Regions from separate parts of the Micromonospora sp. DT53 genome, predicted to be linked through region 2. Evidence: riboswitches for the same ligand, from Rfam matches in the RefSeq annotation. Region 2 holds a riboswitch; each other region holds the start of a gene.

Region 1 (4,221 bases), on a different contig from region 2:
GCCGGGTTGAGGGTGTATTCGTTGCGTCGCCCGACCCGGGTGCGGTGCAGGTAACCGCCCGCTTCCAGGTCGGCCACGATCGCCTGGGCGGCCCGTTCGGTCACGCCGACCTCGGCCGCGACGTCACGCAGCCGGGCGGTCGGATCGCGGGCGATGGCCAGCAGGACGTGCCCGTGATTGGTGAGGAACGTCCAGTTCCGCCCGCCGTCGGTGTCGCCCGTCACCGTGCTCGCCATCGTGCCCGCCTTTCTCCGATGTCCGCCCGCCCTCGCGAGAGTCTTGCCCGCCCTGCACCGTGAGGGTGGCCCAGGGGGCGACCGGGGTCAACGTATGAAATCTAAATCACGCATACCTTGACGCATCTTACGGTGCGTGTGACGGTGGAGCACGAGCCAGCGCCCGCCACCCGTCCGGCGGAAAGCCAGCTTGACCAGGTCAGATGCGTCGAGACGAGGTGCGGGATGAGTCATACCGGGAGCGTCGGCGGTCAGCCGGGTGCGCAGCGGACCACCGACCGGGCGTCCGCGCTCAGCGAGCCGACCCGGGCGTACGCCGAGCTGGTCGCCGGCAACCTGCGCTTCGTCGGTGGCGCCCCACGCCACCCCAACCAGGATGCCGGGCACCGGGCCGCCGTGGCCGACGGGCAACACCCGTTCGCGGTGATCGTCGGCTGCTCCGACTCCCGGCTGGCCGCCGAGATCATCTTCGACCGCGGGCTGGGCGACCTCTTCGTGGTCCGCACCGCCGGGCACACCGCCGGCCCCGAAGTGCTCGGCAGCGTCGAGTACGCGGTGACCGTGCTCGGCACTCCGCTGGTGGTGGTGCTCGGCCACGACTCGTGCGGTGCGGTGCAGGCCGCCCGTGAGTCCGCCGCGACCGGCACCGCGCCGAGTGGCCATCTGCGCGCGGTGGTCGACGCCGTGCTGCCCAGCCTGCGGCGGGCCGAGGCCGAGGGCGTTGACGACATCGACGGCATCGTCGACATCCACATCGCACAGACCGTCGAGACGTTGCTCGGGCAGTCCCCCGTGCTTGCCGAAGAGGTGGCCCGGGGGCGGTGCGCGGTGGTGGGGGTGTCCTACCGGCTGGCCGCCGGAGTGGTGCGCCCGGTGGCCGCCTTGCCGGCTGGCTTCGCGACGCTGGACGCCCCGGCCAGGTCGACCGACCCGGCCACCCCGGCCACCGTCTGACGCGACGAGGGCCGCTCCGCGTCACGCGCGGAACGGCCCTCGACCGGGGATCGTGCGGGTCAGAGCAAAGACATGTGGACGTGGTCGGTGTGGTTCGACGGTCCGCTGTACGAGCTCCAGCCGGTGGCCGGGAACCAGATCTGCCGGTTCCAGATCACGTAGTAGATGCCGAGACGGTCGGCGTTACGGATGAGGAACGCGGCGACGTTGTTGCCGTACGTCCGGGTGTCGTTGTTGTGCCACGGAGAGAAGCCGCTCTTCTGCAACGACCAGTCGCAGGCGCGGCCCTTCGGGTGCTCCCACGGCCCGCCGGGGCGGTAGCAGCCGACGAACCGGTTGAAGCCGGCCGCCTTGACCTCCTTGTACGCGTGCAGCGTGCGCGGCGTGATGCAGCCGGACGTGGTGGGGTCCTTCTCGCTGCACGACTGGGGCTTCCAGTCACCGTCGGCGGTGCGACCCGGGCCGATCTTCGCGACCTTGGAGGTGGCGTCCACCAGGCCGCCGGTGAAACCCTTGCCGCCGACGAGGGAGAGCGCCTTGTCGGCCTCGCTCTTGCGCTTCGCCATCACGGCGGTCTGCTTCTGCTGCTCGCGGACCTCGGTGTCGAGGGCCAGCTTGGCCTGCTCGGCGCGGGCCTTCACCTCGTTGACCTCGGAGAGCTTCTTCTCGTTGACCATGTTCATCTCGTCGAGCATCCCGGCGCGCTGGACGAACGAGTCGGGCGCATCGCTCTCCAGCAGCAACGCGACCGCACCGATCCGGCCGGTCCGGTACGCCTGGGCGGCGATCTGCCCGACCTGCGGGGCCAACGCGTCCAGGTCGGCCTTGGCCCGGTCGACCTCCGCCGCCAACTCGCCCTGCCGCTTCTTGGATTTGTCCAGCTTGGACTTCGCGGCGGAGTAGTCGCGGTTGGCCTGCTCGATGACGTCGTTGAGCAGCTTGGGCTCGCCGTCCTCCTCGTGCCCGGACGGTGTGGGGTTCGTCGGGGCGGCGTGCGCCGGGAGCGGCCCGGCGAGCACGGTCAGTGCGGCGATCACGGCCGCCACGGGAGTCAACCAGCGGCGTAGGGGTGCCGTCACAATGTTCCCTTCCGTCGACCGCCGACCGGGTTAGCTGACGGGTTCGGGGCGGAAGTGGCCCCTACCGCTGACGCGGATTCACCCCAGGTACCTGGGTCCCCGGCTCGCCGGTTGGCGATTGGGCGGTGGCACCGCAGGCGCCGCTTCGCGCCTTCATCGGTAACCGGCAGCGAGGTTACCCGAGAGTCGACCGGGTGAGCTACGCCTGGATGCCGACCAAAAGCGTCATTTCGCCATAGCGTTGAGTGACCAGTGACGTGGTTCTCAGGGTGGATGCCCGATCTGGTCACGCTGAGGAGTGTCACCATGCCGTATCCGTGCTCCTGTTCGACTCCGGCCACCTGTCGGTGGCCTCGGATGGGGGTGTGGCCCGCTTCCGGTTCGGCTCGTCGGAGCCGACCGTTAGCGGCGAGATGAGTGCGGCCAGTGCCTCCGTGCGGTCCGACTGGGGCCGGGACGCGGGAGCGTCGGTGGACGGTGTGGCATCGGGGCGCCCGGCGGCGGTCACCACCGCGGCCAGCCCGGTGGTCAGCGGCACCGCGGCGATCAGACCGAGGGTGGCGACCGCGCTGCGGACGATCTCCTGCGCGAGGAACTCGCTGGTGAGGATCTGCCCGATCGGCCGCGAGTCGGCGGTGAGCAGGAGCAGCAGGGGCAGCGACGCGCCCGCGTACGCCAGCACGATGGTGTTGACGGTGGAGGCGATGTGCGCGCGGCCGACCCGGGTGGCCGCACGGTAGAGCTGCAACCGGGTCAGGCCGGGGTTGGCGTTCGCCAGCTCGGTGACGGTGGCAGCCTGGGTGACCGTCACGTCGTCGAGTACGCCGAGCGATCCGATGATGATTCCGGCGAGCAGCAGACCGTGCAGGTCCACGTCCCCCTGGAACATCGACAGGGTGGTGGCGTCCTCGCTGCCGAAGCCGGTGAGGTGGGTCGCGGCCGTGGCGATCGTGGCCAGTACGCCGGTCAGCACCAGGCTGCCCAGGGTGCCGAGTACCGCGACCGAGGTCTGTGCGGTGACCCCGTGGGTCAGATAGAGCACCACGAACATGATCAGGGCCGCGCCGACCACCGCCACCAGCAGTGGCGACCTGCCGGCGCCGATGCCGGGCAGCACGAAGGTGAGCAGGATGGCGAAGCTGGCGGCCAGCCCGGCGAGCGCGGCCAGACCTCGCCACCTACCGAAGGCGACGATCGCGGCCGCGAAGACCACCGCCAGCCACACCATCGGGGTGCCGCGTTGGTGCTCGGCGATGTTCCAGTTGCTGGTGGTGGGATCGGTCGGGTCGGCCAGCTCGACCAGGATGACCTCGTCGCCGACCTCGACCCGGGGTGCGCCGGGTCCGTCGGGCACCGGTGTCCGGACCTGCTGGCCGGCGGTCGGCCCGTCGTCCACCCGCACGTCGACAGTGCCGCACCGCCCGTCGCCGATCCTCGGTGTGCCCTCGGGGACCGACGGCACCGGCGGGCACGGTTCGCTCACCACCCGGGTGACCGTGCCGGGGTGGCGCGGCACGTCCGCACCGCCATCGGTCTGCGGTGACCCGCCGCGCGGCCAGAGCAGCGCCGCGGCCAGCACGGTGGCGACGAAGAGGGGTACCACCGTCAGCACGAGGATCCGTCGCACCCGTGGAGGGGCGGACGGAGCGGGGTGCGTGTGGTCGGCGGCCAAGGCGGGACTCCCAACGATCCGGTGCGGGGTACGGGTCAGCGGGCCGGGCGGTTCACCGTTTCGGTGGAAACGCGACGGACGGCGGCACGGATCGCTGCCTGATGACCGCTTGATCACGGACGGTCAGTGCTCGGCCCGGTCGGCCGGGAACGACGCCATGTCGTGGCGTCGCCGGTGCCTGACTGTGCGGCGGCATACGGAGGGCCATCGTGGGAGATGCTAGCCAGCCCACCCGGGGGGTGCAGGTCGTGGCGGAGTGTCGGGCGGCCGAACCGCCCGT
Region 2 (4,221 bases):
CACCCCACCCAGCGAGTGCCCGAGCACGACCAGCCGGTCGTCGGGGGCGAGGGCCTGCGCCATCCGCTGGGCGAAGCCCACAAAGGAGTACGACGGCAGCGGCGGCGCGAAGCCGTGGCCGGCGAGGTCCGGTGCCAGCCACCGACCGGGCCAGTGCTGCTCCAGCAGTGGCGCCCAGGGCAGCCACACGTCGCCGGTCGCCCCCATGCCGTGCAGCAGGAGCAGGACCGGCCCACGGCCGGCGTGACCACCCGATTCATCCACCACGGCCGCAGTCTCCCACGGTTAGCGGCCAGGTACGAGCGTCGTGCGCGGACCCGACCGACGAAGATCCACTGTAGAGTGCGGCGTCTGGACGGGCATTATCGTCACGGAGAGGAGCCCCGTGCTCAGAGGGTATCGATCAACACTGGTGGCGGCGGTGGCGCTCGTCGCGGTCGGCACCGCGCCGGCAGTGCCCGCGCTCGGCACACCGGCGAGCACGCCGGTACGCGTCGCGGGTGTCGCGGCGGCCGATCGCGTCCTGCGCGTCTACAACAACAACATCGAGAACCTGGTGGTGAACAACTCCGACGGGAGCTGCACCCGGATCTCCGGACCGGACCACCTGACCTCGATCCTGGTCGACGACGCCGGACGCACCGGCACCAGCGGTGTAGTGGCACCCGACATCCTCATCGTGCAGCAGGTGCGCGGCACCGGCCAGGCCGAGGCGTACGCCGATCAACTGTCGGCCAAGTTCGGTTACCCGGCGGGCACGTACGGGGCGATCGTGGCCTGGAGCGACCCGGAGCCGTGGGGCAGCACCCACAAGTGCAGCTCCCAGTCGCTCGGCGACCTGAAGAAGAAGCAGACCAACGGGATCATCTGGAACACCAGGACGCTCAGCCTCGCCGCCGGCGACATCTCCAAGTACTGGAGCGCGGGCTGGCTCAAGCCGGGCACCGCGTACGCCGACGGGGCCGGGTGCACGCTGTACAAGCCGCCGAACAGCGACCCGGACAGCACCGACTACTACAAGTGGAAGCGGACCAGCGCCATCGCGGCCCGATTCACCATCAAGGCGACCGGCACCAGCGTGTTCGCGGCGACCATGCACCTGCCGCAGGAGAACCGGCAGAACGCGTGCGCCGGCGACGGTGACCGGGGCATCGCCAACAGCGGCATCCACCTGGGTGCCGACGCGACGAGCCTGCTGAACGCCTCCACGATCCGGATCGTGGGCATCGACGCGAACCGCACGGGCATCGCGGCCAGCACGTTGAGCGGGTACGGCATGACCGGCTACGGCTCGGCGGCCACCAGCGGTTCCAGCAAGATCGACTATCTGTTCGTGAAGGGCGGAGTGCGGCCGTCCAGCATCGGCCACACGGTCAGCGGGACGAAGTCGAACCACCTCGCGCTGTACGGCTTCATCGACTACTGAGCGGGATACGAAGACGCCGCGGGCGCCGGCCCCTAGTGGGGGCCGGCGCCCGCGGCGTTTCCACACACCTGGGTCAGGCGGAGTAGCCCCGGCTGGTGATCCAGTTGGCCAGGTCGATCGTGGTGACCCAGTACGACGGGTCGGCCGGGTTCGCCGAGTCGGCGATCCGCACGGTGCGGCCGTTGTCCTTGTAACCCACGACGGCGATGTAGTGCCCGCCGCCGTAGGAGTGCCAGCCGCCGTCGGTGTCGGTGGCATCGCCGACGACGTTCGCCACCACGCCCCGGCCGTCGGTGATGGCCTTCACGACGTCGGCCTGGAGCCGGTCCATCTGTGCCGGGCTGGGCGCGCCGGGGAACATCCGGGTCCGGTACGGGGAGCCCTTCACCTCGGCGTTGAGCGCCCGGGTGGTGTCCTCGGCCGAGTTGGTGCCCATCTCGGTGGTGCCCAGCTCGGCGCCGAGCTCCTCCTGGGTGCGGTCGATGCCGGCGGCGCTGAGCGCGTTGCGGGTGGCCGCCGGACCGCAGTTGTAGTAGGTGTTCTGCGCCTCGTAGTCGTAGTCGAGCACCTTGGTCGCGGGCGGCTTCGGCCGCTCCGGCTTCCGGGTCAGGTCCGGGTTGCTGCTGGCCTTCGCGGCGGGTGACGCGGCGCTGGTGGCCGGGGCGGCCGTGCTCGGCGCGGTGCTGGCCGAGGGGGACGCGTCCCGAGCGTCGCCACGGGAGGCGGCGACGTCGCTGCGCATCTCGGCGACAGTGGTCGCGGTGCGCTGGCCGGCCGGGGCGTCGTCGGCCGTGGTGAGCAGGGCGCCGGTGGTGGTGGCGATCGCGAGGGCCGCGGCGGAGGCGGCGACGATCTGGTACGGACGCTCGGTGGCGAGGCGGCGGAGCTGACGCTGCAGGGTGTGCTTCACGGGGTCCTCCACGGGTCGAGGGGGAGAGCGGCACACCGGGGCCGGACCGGTATCCGGGCAGGCGCCAGCGCGCGGACCGTGGTCCGCGGATGGTGAACCGCTCAGGGGAACGCCCGGAGTGGCCGGGCGGGAAGGGCGATGACCCGGGGGTCAGCTCACCGTCACTGGACGAGTGAGCGGGCGCACCGCCGCGCCGTGGAGGCGAGGGAACAACCGAGGGGTGGAAAGGTGCTGCACGAGGAGTTGACTCCTTCCGACACCGCCTACCGGGTTAGCTGACGGATTCGGGCGGGAAGATCGCCCTACCGCGGGCCGTGGCTCGCGGATTCACCCCGGACTTACTGGTGGGTCCCCGGTTCGTTGATCACGATTGAGCGGGTCGATGCGGCGTCGCGTCTTGCGATCGGTTACCGCACCGGACGGGACGACACTACTGGCCACTCCGCGCCCTGCCAAGCCAGGTTCACCTGCGTAAACCCCAATTGGCGCGCCAATTTCTGCGCGTCTTGCCGATGACGTGACTCGATGGGACAACCGGTTACGGCGACGCCTGCGGGCGACAACCGGACAGGCCGTAAAGAACGCGACCACATTCGCGGGAACAATGGCGCCGATCGTGCCGGCCGTCCGATTCCGTGATCGGGTGACCGGCCTCACGTCACAGATCGGGCTCAACCCACCCGGGCCGGACGCCACCGTGCCACGACGGCGGGACGCAACGCCCCGGCCACCGTCCGGCGGGCGGGCACCGGGGTCGGGCACAACCGGGCCACCGCCGCGTACGCCTCCTCGGCGAGGATGCGAGCCGACTCGGCGGCCAACTCGGCGTCGCGCCAGGCGGCCCGCTCGCGGCCGGCGGCCACCTGGTAGTCGGCCAGCCGCGCGTCCCGGACCACCCGACTGATCAGCACCTCCTGCTCGACCGGGTGTCGTCGGGGATCCCAGCCGCGCCGGTGCCCGAACACGTCGCCGAGCTGGGCCATCGTCAGGTCGCCCCGCCAGTACGCCGTCATCGCCGTGCGGTGCAGATAGCGCTCCCGGGCCGCGTACTCGGCGGGGGTGTGCGGCGTCTGCGGAGTGGGCAGCGCCCCGGCGCCCGCGAAGCGACGCGCGGCGGTGTCCGCCTCGTCGTACCCGATCCAGGCCCGCTCCAGCTGCTCCTGAGCGGTCAGCCAGGTGGCGCGTCGCCGCCGGGCGGTCGTGGCCGCGCCGGCCGCGGCGACGGCCACCTCCTCGGCGTAGCGGCGCCTGTCGACGGCGTCGGCGGCGGCCACCTCCCGTGCGCTGGGCACGGCCGGGGGCCTGTCGTCCGTGGGCTGGTCCCGTTCGGGGCGGGCGGCCAGCACGGTGAGGAGGCCCAGGGTCAACAGGAACAGGGTGGACCAGATGGCGGCGGCCTGCGGCACCTCGGTCACGAACTGGTAGAAGACGACGGTCTCCATGGTCGGCACCTCGGGGAGAGAACAGCGCGATGGGAGCCGCGCCAACCAGCGGGCACGGAGGGCCACGGGTCGGCGGGGTAGGAAGCGGGTGGGTCGACAGGGCGCGGTGACGGGACGGTCGGCCCCGTGGCTCAGCGCCGGGGTGGGGCCCGGGAGGCCCGACCGCTCGCCGTGTCGACGACGGGCAGCCGGTCGGACTCGGCCGCGCGGATCGACAGCCCGCTCGCGGCGACGGTGCCCTGATCAGCGGGGAGCGTCGCCGGCGTGTCGACCGACCATGCTGGAGCCGACGCCTCGGCGGCCTCTGGCGGCATCGCCGGGCGCGCCGCACTGTGCGCCCCCACCTGTCGGCAGGAGGCCGCCAGCGGCCCTCCGGCGACGAGGGCCGGCACCACGCCCGGGGCGGGCGCCTGGCTGGACGTTGGCGCGGCGGCCGTGGCCGG
Region 3 (4,221 bases), on a different contig from region 2:
GGCCGCCGACGGGGCGTGCGGGTCGAGCCAGACCCGGACGGCCGGCCGACCCGGCGCGAGGCCCGGAATGCCGGCGATGTGCTGCTCGCGGCGGGTGAGCATTGCCACGTCGACGGTGAACTCGAAGAGCCGCCAGTCGACCTGCGGCTCGGCGCGGGCGCTCTGCGCCAGTTGCGCCAGCCGGGCCGGATCGGTCACCGGACGGGCGCGCCCCGCCACGTACGCCTCGTCGTCGCTCTCCTCCGCAGGGAACGAGTGCAGCGCGTAACGGCCGTCACGTTCGAGGTCGCGGCGCTTGGGAGAGTCGATGATGAAGCAGAACAGCCCCTCGGCGGTGATCACCGGGGAGACCGGGTGGACGCGGGGCCCGCCGTCGGCGCGGACCGTGGCCAGATAGCCGAAGCCCGGCCCGTACTGCTGGAGGAGAACGCGGATCCCGTCGGCGAGTCGGGGCTCGTCGGCGGCGAATTCGGACCAGGAAGCCATGCGGGCATTCTATCGAACAAATGTACGAGCGGCGACCTCGACGCGCTGGTCACCGGCACCGAATCCGGCCACTTTCGGCAACGCGGCTATGGTGGTCCGATGCTGCTCTCCGACCGCGACCTGGTCTCCGAGATCAAGGCCGGCACGCTGGGCCTGGAGCCGTTCGAGCCCACCCTGGTCCAACCGTCCAGCATCGACGTGCGACTCGACCGGCTGTTCCGGGTCTTCAACAACCACCTCTACACCCACATCGATCCGGCCATGCAGCAGGACGACCTGACGTCGGTGGTCGAGGTCCCCGACGGCGAGCCGTTCGTGCTGCACCCGGGGGAGTTCGTGCTCGCCTCGACGCTGGAGGTCATCTCGCTGGGTGACCAGCTCGCCGGCCGACTGGAGGGCAAGAGCTCCCTGGGCCGGCTCGGGCTGCTCACGCACTCCACCGCCGGTTTCATCGACCCGGGCTTCTCCGGCCACGTGACGCTGGAACTCTCGAACGTGGCGAACCTGCCGATCACCCTGTGGCCAGGCATGAAGATCGGCCAGCTCTGCATCTTCCGGCTCTCCTCGCCAGCCGAGCACCCGTACGGCTCGGTGGTCTACGGCTCGCGCTACCAGGGCCAGCGGGGGCCGACGCCCAGCCGCGCCTGGCAGCACTGGCGCACCTGGCCAACCCGCTGAGGGTCACCCGCTGAGACCAGAACGACGAGGGCCCGCCGCGACCGGATCGCGACGGGCCCTCCGGTCACCCAGGGTCAGCCCGGGCGGCCGTAGCTGTGGATCGGGCCGTCGTCGACCTTCTTCATCTTGACCGGTTGACCGGCCTGCGAGGCGTGCACCACCCAGCCGCCGCCGACGTACATGCCGACGTGGTGGATGTCGCTGTAGTAGAAGACCAGGTCGCCGGGGCGCAGGTCGCCCTTGCTGACGTTCTTCGTGACGCGGCTCTGCGCGGCGGCGTTGTGCGGCAGGGACACGCCCGCCTTCGCCCAGGCGGCCAGCATCAGCCCGGAGCAGTCGTACGAGTTCGGACCCTCGGCGCCCCAGACGTAGGGCTTGCCGATCTGCGCGCAGGCGAACTTGACAGCGGTGCCCGCGGCGCCGCCGGGGTAGCTACCCGGGCAGGGTGCTGGGCGCAGCGGACCGCCACCACCGCTGCCGTACACCTTGAGGCGCAGCTTCTGTAGGCGGTCGATCTCGTCGTTGATCTGCTTCTTCTTCGCCGCCAGCTGGGCCTCGGTGCGGGTCAGCTGGGCCACCATCTCGTCCAGTGGCGCCTTCTGGGCGGCCAACTGGTCGCGCAGGTCGGCCACCTCACGTACGTCCTTCTGCTGGTTGTGCGCGAAGCGGTCGAGCATTTCCAGCTGGCCGACCACCTCGCTGGGCGACCGGCTGCCCAGCACCGCGTTGACTGTCGAGACGTTCTCGCCCTTGTACGCGCGTACGGCCAGGGCGCTGACCTTGTCCATCGCGGCGTCGACCTGACGCTCCAGCGGGGTGATCCGGGCGGCCAGCGCGTCGGCCTGCTTGCGCTTCGCGGCGAGGTCGGTGCGGGTGGCGTTGTGCCGTTCGATGACCGGTTCGAGCTTGTTCCAGTCGGCGTCGATCTGGCGCTCGATCTCGGCGACGGACGGGTCGGCGTGGGCCGCCGTGGCACTGCCGGTCAGGACGACGGCGATGCCGGCCAGCGCGGCGATAGCTGTGGTGAAGCGGGACCAGCGTGGGCGCGGCACGATCGACGCCGGGCCGGCTGATGCCGGCCGCTCGGACGACGGCCGCGGGGCATGGAGTGCCACCGGGGTTCCGTACTCCTTCTTCCTGACCGCCTACCGGGTTAGCTGACGGGTTCGGGCGGGAAGTCGGCGCCCTACCGCAGTGGCTGCGGATTCACCCCGAGGGACCTGGGTCCCCGGTTCGCTCGGAAACGACTCGGCGGTGTCGGTCCGTTACCGCCCAGGCTGGGCGGAGCTGCTGTCGGGCCGACGAATGACCAGAGTAGAGACGCTTGTTACCGATCCGCAACCCGTGCGGCCGTGACACTCCGTACCGATTGGACGAGGTCACCGACCGTGTGTGAAGAATTCTTTCCACATACTTCGATAGATGGAAAGGCATTGACGTGACCTCCCGGGCGGCGCGATGGTGACCTGACCTCACTCCGCGAGAATCTAGGGGGTTCGATGCATCATTCAACCCTGTCGACCGGCTGGCGGGCACTGCTCGCCGCCACCGTGGTCGCCGCCGCGACCACGGCGCCACTCTCCGCCGGCCCGGCCACCGCCGCGCCCACCACCGACCGCCAGCAGCAGTACGCCGCCGCGGCCAGCGAGTACGGCGTGCCGGCCGTCGTCCTGCTCGGCGTCTCCTACCTGGAGTCGCGCTGGGACACCAACGCCGGCACACCGAGCACCAGTGGCGGCTACGGCCCGATGCACCTGACCGACGCCCGACACGTGGCCGCCCTACCCGGGCGCGGTCACCACGACGCCGGTGCCGAGGACCCACGCGGCGACGACTCCCGTCCCGCCCGGGTGGCCGCGCCCCGGCCGGTCGAGGCCGCCGCGCCGTCCACCGCCGCGTTGCAGACCGTGGACGCCGCCGCCGCGCTGACCGGCGCCGCCCCCGAGGCACTGCGCACCGACGCGGGTCTCAACATCCGGGGTGGGGCGGCGCTGCTGGGCGCGTACCAACGGGATCTGAACGCGCCGGTCGGCGCGGACACCGACCCGGCGGCCTGGTACGGCGCGGTGGCACGCTACTCCGGCGCGGACAGCGCCGACGCCGCGGCGGCCTTCGCCGACGAGGTCTTCACCACCATCGGCGCGGGCGAGTCCCGGGTGACCGACGACGGCCAGCGGATCACCCTGCCGGCCCGCACGGTGCGGCCCGAGCGTTCCTGGCTGGACCGGCTGGGCCTACGCCGGCTGGCCCGCCCGGACGGGGTGGAGTGCCCGCGCACCATCTCCTGCGAGTGGATCCCGGCGCCCTACGAGGCGTTCGGCGACGGGGACTACGGCAACCACGACCTCTCCGACCGGCCCGCGCGGCAGAAGATCGAGTACATCGTCATCCACGACACCGAGGCGAGTTGGGCGACGACCCTGCAACTCGTCCAGGATCCGACCTACGTGAGCTGGCACTACTCGCTGCGCTCGGTCGACGGACACATCGCCCAGCACGTGCGGACCAAGGACGTCGGCTGGCACGCCGGCAACTGGTACGTCAACGCCAAGTCGATCGGGCTGGAACACGAGGGCTTCGCGGCGCAGGGCACCTGGTACACCGAGGCGATGTACCGGACCTCGGCGAAGCTGGTCCGGCATCTGGCGCTGCGGCTGGGCATCCCCCTGGACCGCCAGCACATCATCGGCCACGACAACGTGCCCGGCACCATCGCCTCGACCGTGCGGGGGATGCACTGGGATCCGGGGCCGTACTGGGACTGGACGCACTACTTCGACCTGCTGCACGCACCTCGACTGGACACCGGCACCCCGGCCACCGGGCTGGTCCGGATCGACCCGGACTACGCCACCAACCAGCCGGCGTTCACCGGCTGCGTCACCGTGGGCGTGCCGTGCGCGCCCCGCGGCTCCTCGGCGGTGGTGCTGCGCGGCGCACCGTCCGCCGACGCGCCGCTGGTCAACGACATCGCGCTCCGCCCGGACGGCACCCCGAACACGATGGCCGTGTCGGACCATGGTGCCCGGGCATCCGCCGGGCAGACGTACGCGCTGG
Region 4 (4,221 bases), on a different contig from region 2:
ACGCGCTGCTCGGCAAGCCCGCGCAGCCGGCTCGCGCGCGACGCGATCCGTTCCAGCTCGCCGGGGGCGTCCGCGAGTTGAGCACCCTCGGTGAACGGCAGCGGGCCGCCCGCGCGGCGGCCCGGGAGCGCCCGGAGGACTACCGGGAGTACGCGCACGTGGTGGTGGACGAGGCGCAGGACGTTTCGCCGATGCAGTGGCGGATGATCGGTCGACGTGGCCGACTGGCCTCCTGGACCGTGGTGGGCGACCCTGCGCAGACCGCGTGGACCGGCGACCCGGAGGAGCTGACCCGAGCCCGCGACCAGGCGCTGGGCCGGCGTAAGCGGCACGATTTCACGCTCACCACGAACTACCGCAACTCGGCGGAGATCTTCGCGGTGGCGGCGGCGGAGATCCGCCGGCTCTACCCCGACCTTCCGCTGCCGACCGCCGTCCGCTCCACCGGGGTCGAACCGGTCGAGCTGGTGGTGCCCGCCACGGGCCTGGAGACCGCGACCGTGGAGGCCGCCACCGGCCTGCTGGCCGAGGTGGAGGGCACGGTCGGGGTGATCACGCCGGTCCCCCGCCGCGACGAGGTCGCCGGCTGGCTCGGCGCGCTCGGCGCGCCGAGGTTGCAGGTGGTGACCAGCCTGGAGGCCAAGGGCATGGAGTACGACGGGGTGGTGCTGGTCGCCCCGAGCGAGATCCGGGCGGATCCGGGTGCCGGGGTACGCACCCTGTACGTGGCGCTCTCCCGGGCCACCCAGCGGCTCACCACCATCGACCCGACCGGCTGAACTGCGCGGACTGCCGTCGGTGGGAGACGCCGCACGTACACTTGCACACATAGCGATGTGAGCATACATTTGACCGGGTCCCGGCCAGCGGCGGAAGGTGGTTCTCGTGGGCGCAGGTCATGACCACCACCACGGGTCCGTCGCCAATGCCGCGCACCAGCACCGGGGTCGACTCTGGGCGGCATTCGGGCTGCTCGCCACCCTGATGGTGGTCGAGGCGGTGGTCGCCCTGCACACCGGCTCACTCGCCCTGCTCTCCGACGCCGGGCACATGTTCACCGACGTGCTCGGCATCGGGATGGCACTCGCCGCGATCACGGCGACCCGGCGGGCCACCGGCGACCCGCAGCGCACCTTCGGGCTCTACCGACTCGAGGTGCTCGCCGCACTCGCCAACGCCGTCCTGCTCTCCGGCGTCGCGATCTACGTGGTGATCGAGGCGATCCGCCGTTTCGGCGATCCACACCAGGTCATCGCCGGCCCGATGCTCGCGGTCGCCGTGCTCGGCCTGCTCGCGAACATCGCCGCCTTCGCCCTGCTGCGCGCCGGGGCCCGAGAGAGCATCAACCTCCAGGGCGCCTACCTGGAGGTGCTCGGCGACCTGCTCGGCTCGGTCGGCGTCATCGGCGCGGCGCTGCTCATCACCGTCACCGACTGGTGGTGGGCCGACCCCCTGGTCGCGGTCGCCATCGGCGTGTTCATCCTGCCGCGCACCTGGCGGCTGGCCCGCGCCGCCATCCGCATCCTGGTGCAGGCCGCCCCGGAGCACCTCCAGGTGACAGCCGTGCACGACCGGCTGGCCGCGGTCCCCGGTGTCGTCGAGGTGCACGACCTGCACGTCTGGACGCTCACCTCCGGCATGGAGGTGGCCTCCGCACACCTGACCATGGCAGCTGGCGCGGAGGTCGGCGCGGTGCTCACCGCGGCGCGTACGGCCCTGCACGACGACTTCCGCATCGAGCACGCGACCTTGCAGATCGAGCCCGGCGCCGCCTCCGGAGCGTGTGGATCCATCGAGTGGTGACGGGGCTTTCGGCGCATTACCCCGCTTTGCCGTACTTCTTGGTGCTGACGCACGCACCGTCCGTCACATTGGCTGCAGCGGCCCCATCGGCACCGGTAGGCTCAGTCCCGGCCTCCACCAGGCGGCGCCTCCCGGCGCCGGTGGTGGTCGCCGCCTAATCGCCCAGCCGGGCGAACCGGGGAACCATGTTTCTGGGGTGCATCCGCGTCAGCGGTAGGGATCTTCCGTCCCGAACCCGTCAGCTAACCCGGTCGGCGGCTGACGGAAGGACATGCGCAGTGGCACCAGCACGACCACCCGCCGCCCGACTGGCGGCCCTGATCGTCGCGATGTTCGCCCTCGGCGTCGCGCTTCCGGCCGGCACCGCCTCGGCCGCTCCCCCGACCGGCCAGCGAGCCGCCGCACCCGACTCCGACGAGGAGGGCGGCACCCCGGCGTTGCGCGCCCAACTCGAGGCGGCCAGCAAGGGCTACCTGGACGCGAAGCGCGCCCTGGACACCTCCGTGCAACGGCAACAGCAGCTCGCCACCCAGCTGAAGACCATCGAGGTCGAGATCGACCAGCGCAGCGGCAAGGTCGGCGAGATCGCCGGAGTGGCGTACCGCACCGGCCGGCTCGGCGCGATGTCGGCGCTGCTCAACAGCAACACCCCGGAAGGCTTCATGGACCGGGCCGCCGCGCTGGACGCGGTCGCCGCCAACGAGGACAGGGTGCTGCGCGACCTGCTGAAGAGCAAGGACCAGTCCAACCGCACCCGGGGCGCCCTGGACGGCGAGATCACCGAACAACGCAAGCAGGTCGCGGTGATGGCCAAGCGCAAGGAACAGGCCGAACGGGCCCTGACCGTGGCCACCACACCCAAGCCGCAGACCACCGCGGACACCGACTCCAACCGGGGCACCTCCACCGCCAACGCGAAGGCCGCGCCGCGCAACTCCGACGGCTCCTGGCCCTCCGAGTCCTGCAGCGTCAACGACCCCACGCCGGCAAGCGGCTGCATCACCCCGCGCACCCTGCACGCGCTCAACCAGGCCAAGGCCGCGGGCTTCACCCGGTACGTCTCGTGCCACCGCCCCAGCGGCTCCGGCGAACACCCGAAGGGCCGAGCCTGCGACTTCGCGGCACAGAAGGGCGGCTTCGGCGGAGCAGCCACCGGCGGCGACAAGACGTACGGCAACAACCTGGCCGCGTACTTCATCCGCAACGCGGACCGGCTCGCCGTGCTCTACGTGATCTGGTACAGGCAGATCTGGCTGCCCAGCAGCGGGTGGAAGTCGTACAGCGGGGCGCACGGCACCCCGTCGACCGACCACACCAACCACGTACACCTGTCGGTCTACTGACCCACGCTTTCGTGCTGCCGGTGCGTCATCGTCGATGGCTCACCGGCAGCGCGTGCGTCTGGGCCGGCACTACGTCGCCGGGCGTACCCGTGATGTCGTCGCTCGTCGGACGACCCGGCCGGGGCCGGCGGGCAGCATCGCGGTATGCCTCGGATCCGACCCACCACCCGCAAGGCGCTGCTCACCCTGCACCTCGTCACCGCGCTCGGCTGGCTGGGCGCCGACCTGGTGCTGCTCACCCTCGGCATCGCCGTGCAGCGGGGCACCGACCCGGGAGTGGCCTATCCGGTCATGGCCCTGGTCGGCACGGTGCTGTTCGCGCCGCTGAGCGTCCTGGTCTGGCTGATCGGAGTCGCCAGCTCGCTGCTCACCCCGTGGGGCCTGCTGCGCCACCGTTGGGTGCTGGTCAAGCTCGTGCTCACCACGGTGATGGTCGGGCTGGTGCTGTTTCTGCTCCTGCCGAACCTGCGCCACGCCGGAGCGGTCGGCGCCGCCCTACCCACCCGGGATCGCGCCGACCTGGTCATCGCGCCGGCGGTGTCGACCACCCTGATGATCATCGCGACGGTGCTGTCCACCTACAAGCCGTGGGGCCGCCGCCGCCCCACCCCCACCCGAGATCGCGTCGCAACCACAACCTAGCGCCCGCGATCTTGCACTTGCCGTCCCGGCAGATGGGGCATCCTCGCTGACGTCGACAACTGAAACCGCGAGATCGGCGGGCCGGGTCGGGGCGAATCAGACCGGGGGTGGCGGATTGTTGGTGCGGTCCAGGGCGGCGCCCAGGCGGGTGGCCAGGGCCAGGTGAGCGGCTTGGGCCTGGCGGAACGCGTAGCGGAACAGCGGCTTCGGCGCGGTCAGGGTGATCTCGACGTCGATGCGGACCAGGCCGTCCGGCTCGGCGCGCAGTCGGGTGTGGTTGCGCACCGTGGTGGCGGGCCACTGGCGAGCCACCATGACGATCTCGTCGGCCTCGCTGATCAGCACATCCGCGTGGTACGTCGTCCGGAAGCGCAGCGGGCCGGCCGCCAACCGGTCGTTGATCGTGTAGCTGGCCTGGGCTCCGGGTCGGGGT

Evidence for each region. A riboswitch is a leader RNA that binds a small molecule or an ion and turns the genes downstream of it on or off. The one in region 2 is predicted to bind cyclic di-AMP.
Region 1: linked by a shared signal. The riboswitch ahead of ACLQ3B_RS07770 (coiled-coil domain-containing protein) and the one ahead of ACLQ3B_RS29360 (C39 family peptidase) in region 2 are both predicted to bind cyclic di-AMP.
Region 3: linked by a shared signal. The riboswitch ahead of ACLQ3B_RS10125 (NlpC/P60 family protein) and the one ahead of ACLQ3B_RS29360 (C39 family peptidase) in region 2 are both predicted to bind cyclic di-AMP.
Region 4: linked by a shared signal. The riboswitch ahead of ACLQ3B_RS01175 (coiled-coil domain-containing protein) and the one ahead of ACLQ3B_RS29360 (C39 family peptidase) in region 2 are both predicted to bind cyclic di-AMP.

The regions. Positions count from the first base shown of each region.
Region 1 covers NZ_JBNCKM010000002.1:413,507-417,727, reverse strand. Annotated here, with positions in the region: gene ACLQ3B_RS07780 (helix-turn-helix transcriptional regulator) at 1-236, opposite strand, end outside; gene ACLQ3B_RS07775 (carbonic anhydrase) at 462-1,190, shown strand; gene ACLQ3B_RS07770 (coiled-coil domain-containing protein) at 1,250-2,269, opposite strand; cyclic di-AMP (ydaO/yuaA leader) riboswitch at 2,274-2,404, opposite strand; gene ACLQ3B_RS07765 (YibE/F family protein) at 2,571-3,941, opposite strand.
Region 2 covers NZ_JBNCKM010000011.1:194,425-198,645, reverse strand. Annotated here, with positions in the region: gene ACLQ3B_RS29370 (alpha/beta fold hydrolase) at 1-267, opposite strand, end outside; gene ACLQ3B_RS29365 (hypothetical protein) at 386-1,426, shown strand; gene ACLQ3B_RS29360 (C39 family peptidase) at 1,500-2,348, opposite strand; cyclic di-AMP (ydaO/yuaA leader) riboswitch at 2,582-2,723, opposite strand; gene ACLQ3B_RS29355 (hypothetical protein) at 3,008-3,778, opposite strand; gene ACLQ3B_RS29350 (hypothetical protein) at 3,910-4,221, opposite strand, start outside.
Region 3 covers NZ_JBNCKM010000002.1:918,087-922,307, forward strand. Annotated here, with positions in the region: gene ACLQ3B_RS10115 (pyridoxamine 5'-phosphate oxidase family protein) at 1-486, opposite strand, end outside; gene dcd (dCTP deaminase) at 586-1,164, shown strand; gene ACLQ3B_RS10125 (NlpC/P60 family protein) at 1,239-2,279, opposite strand; cyclic di-AMP (ydaO/yuaA leader) riboswitch at 2,293-2,428, opposite strand; gene ACLQ3B_RS10130 (N-acetylmuramoyl-L-alanine amidase) at 2,664-4,221, shown strand, end outside.
Region 4 covers NZ_JBNCKM010000001.1:226,103-230,323, reverse strand. Annotated here, with positions in the region: gene ACLQ3B_RS01185 (HelD family protein) at 1-779, shown strand, start outside; gene ACLQ3B_RS01180 (cation diffusion facilitator family transporter) at 886-1,803, shown strand; cyclic di-AMP (ydaO/yuaA leader) riboswitch at 1,945-2,076, shown strand; gene ACLQ3B_RS01175 (coiled-coil domain-containing protein) at 2,082-3,146, shown strand; gene ACLQ3B_RS01170 (hypothetical protein) at 3,291-3,788, shown strand; gene ACLQ3B_RS01165 (SRPBCC family protein) at 3,885-4,221, opposite strand, start outside.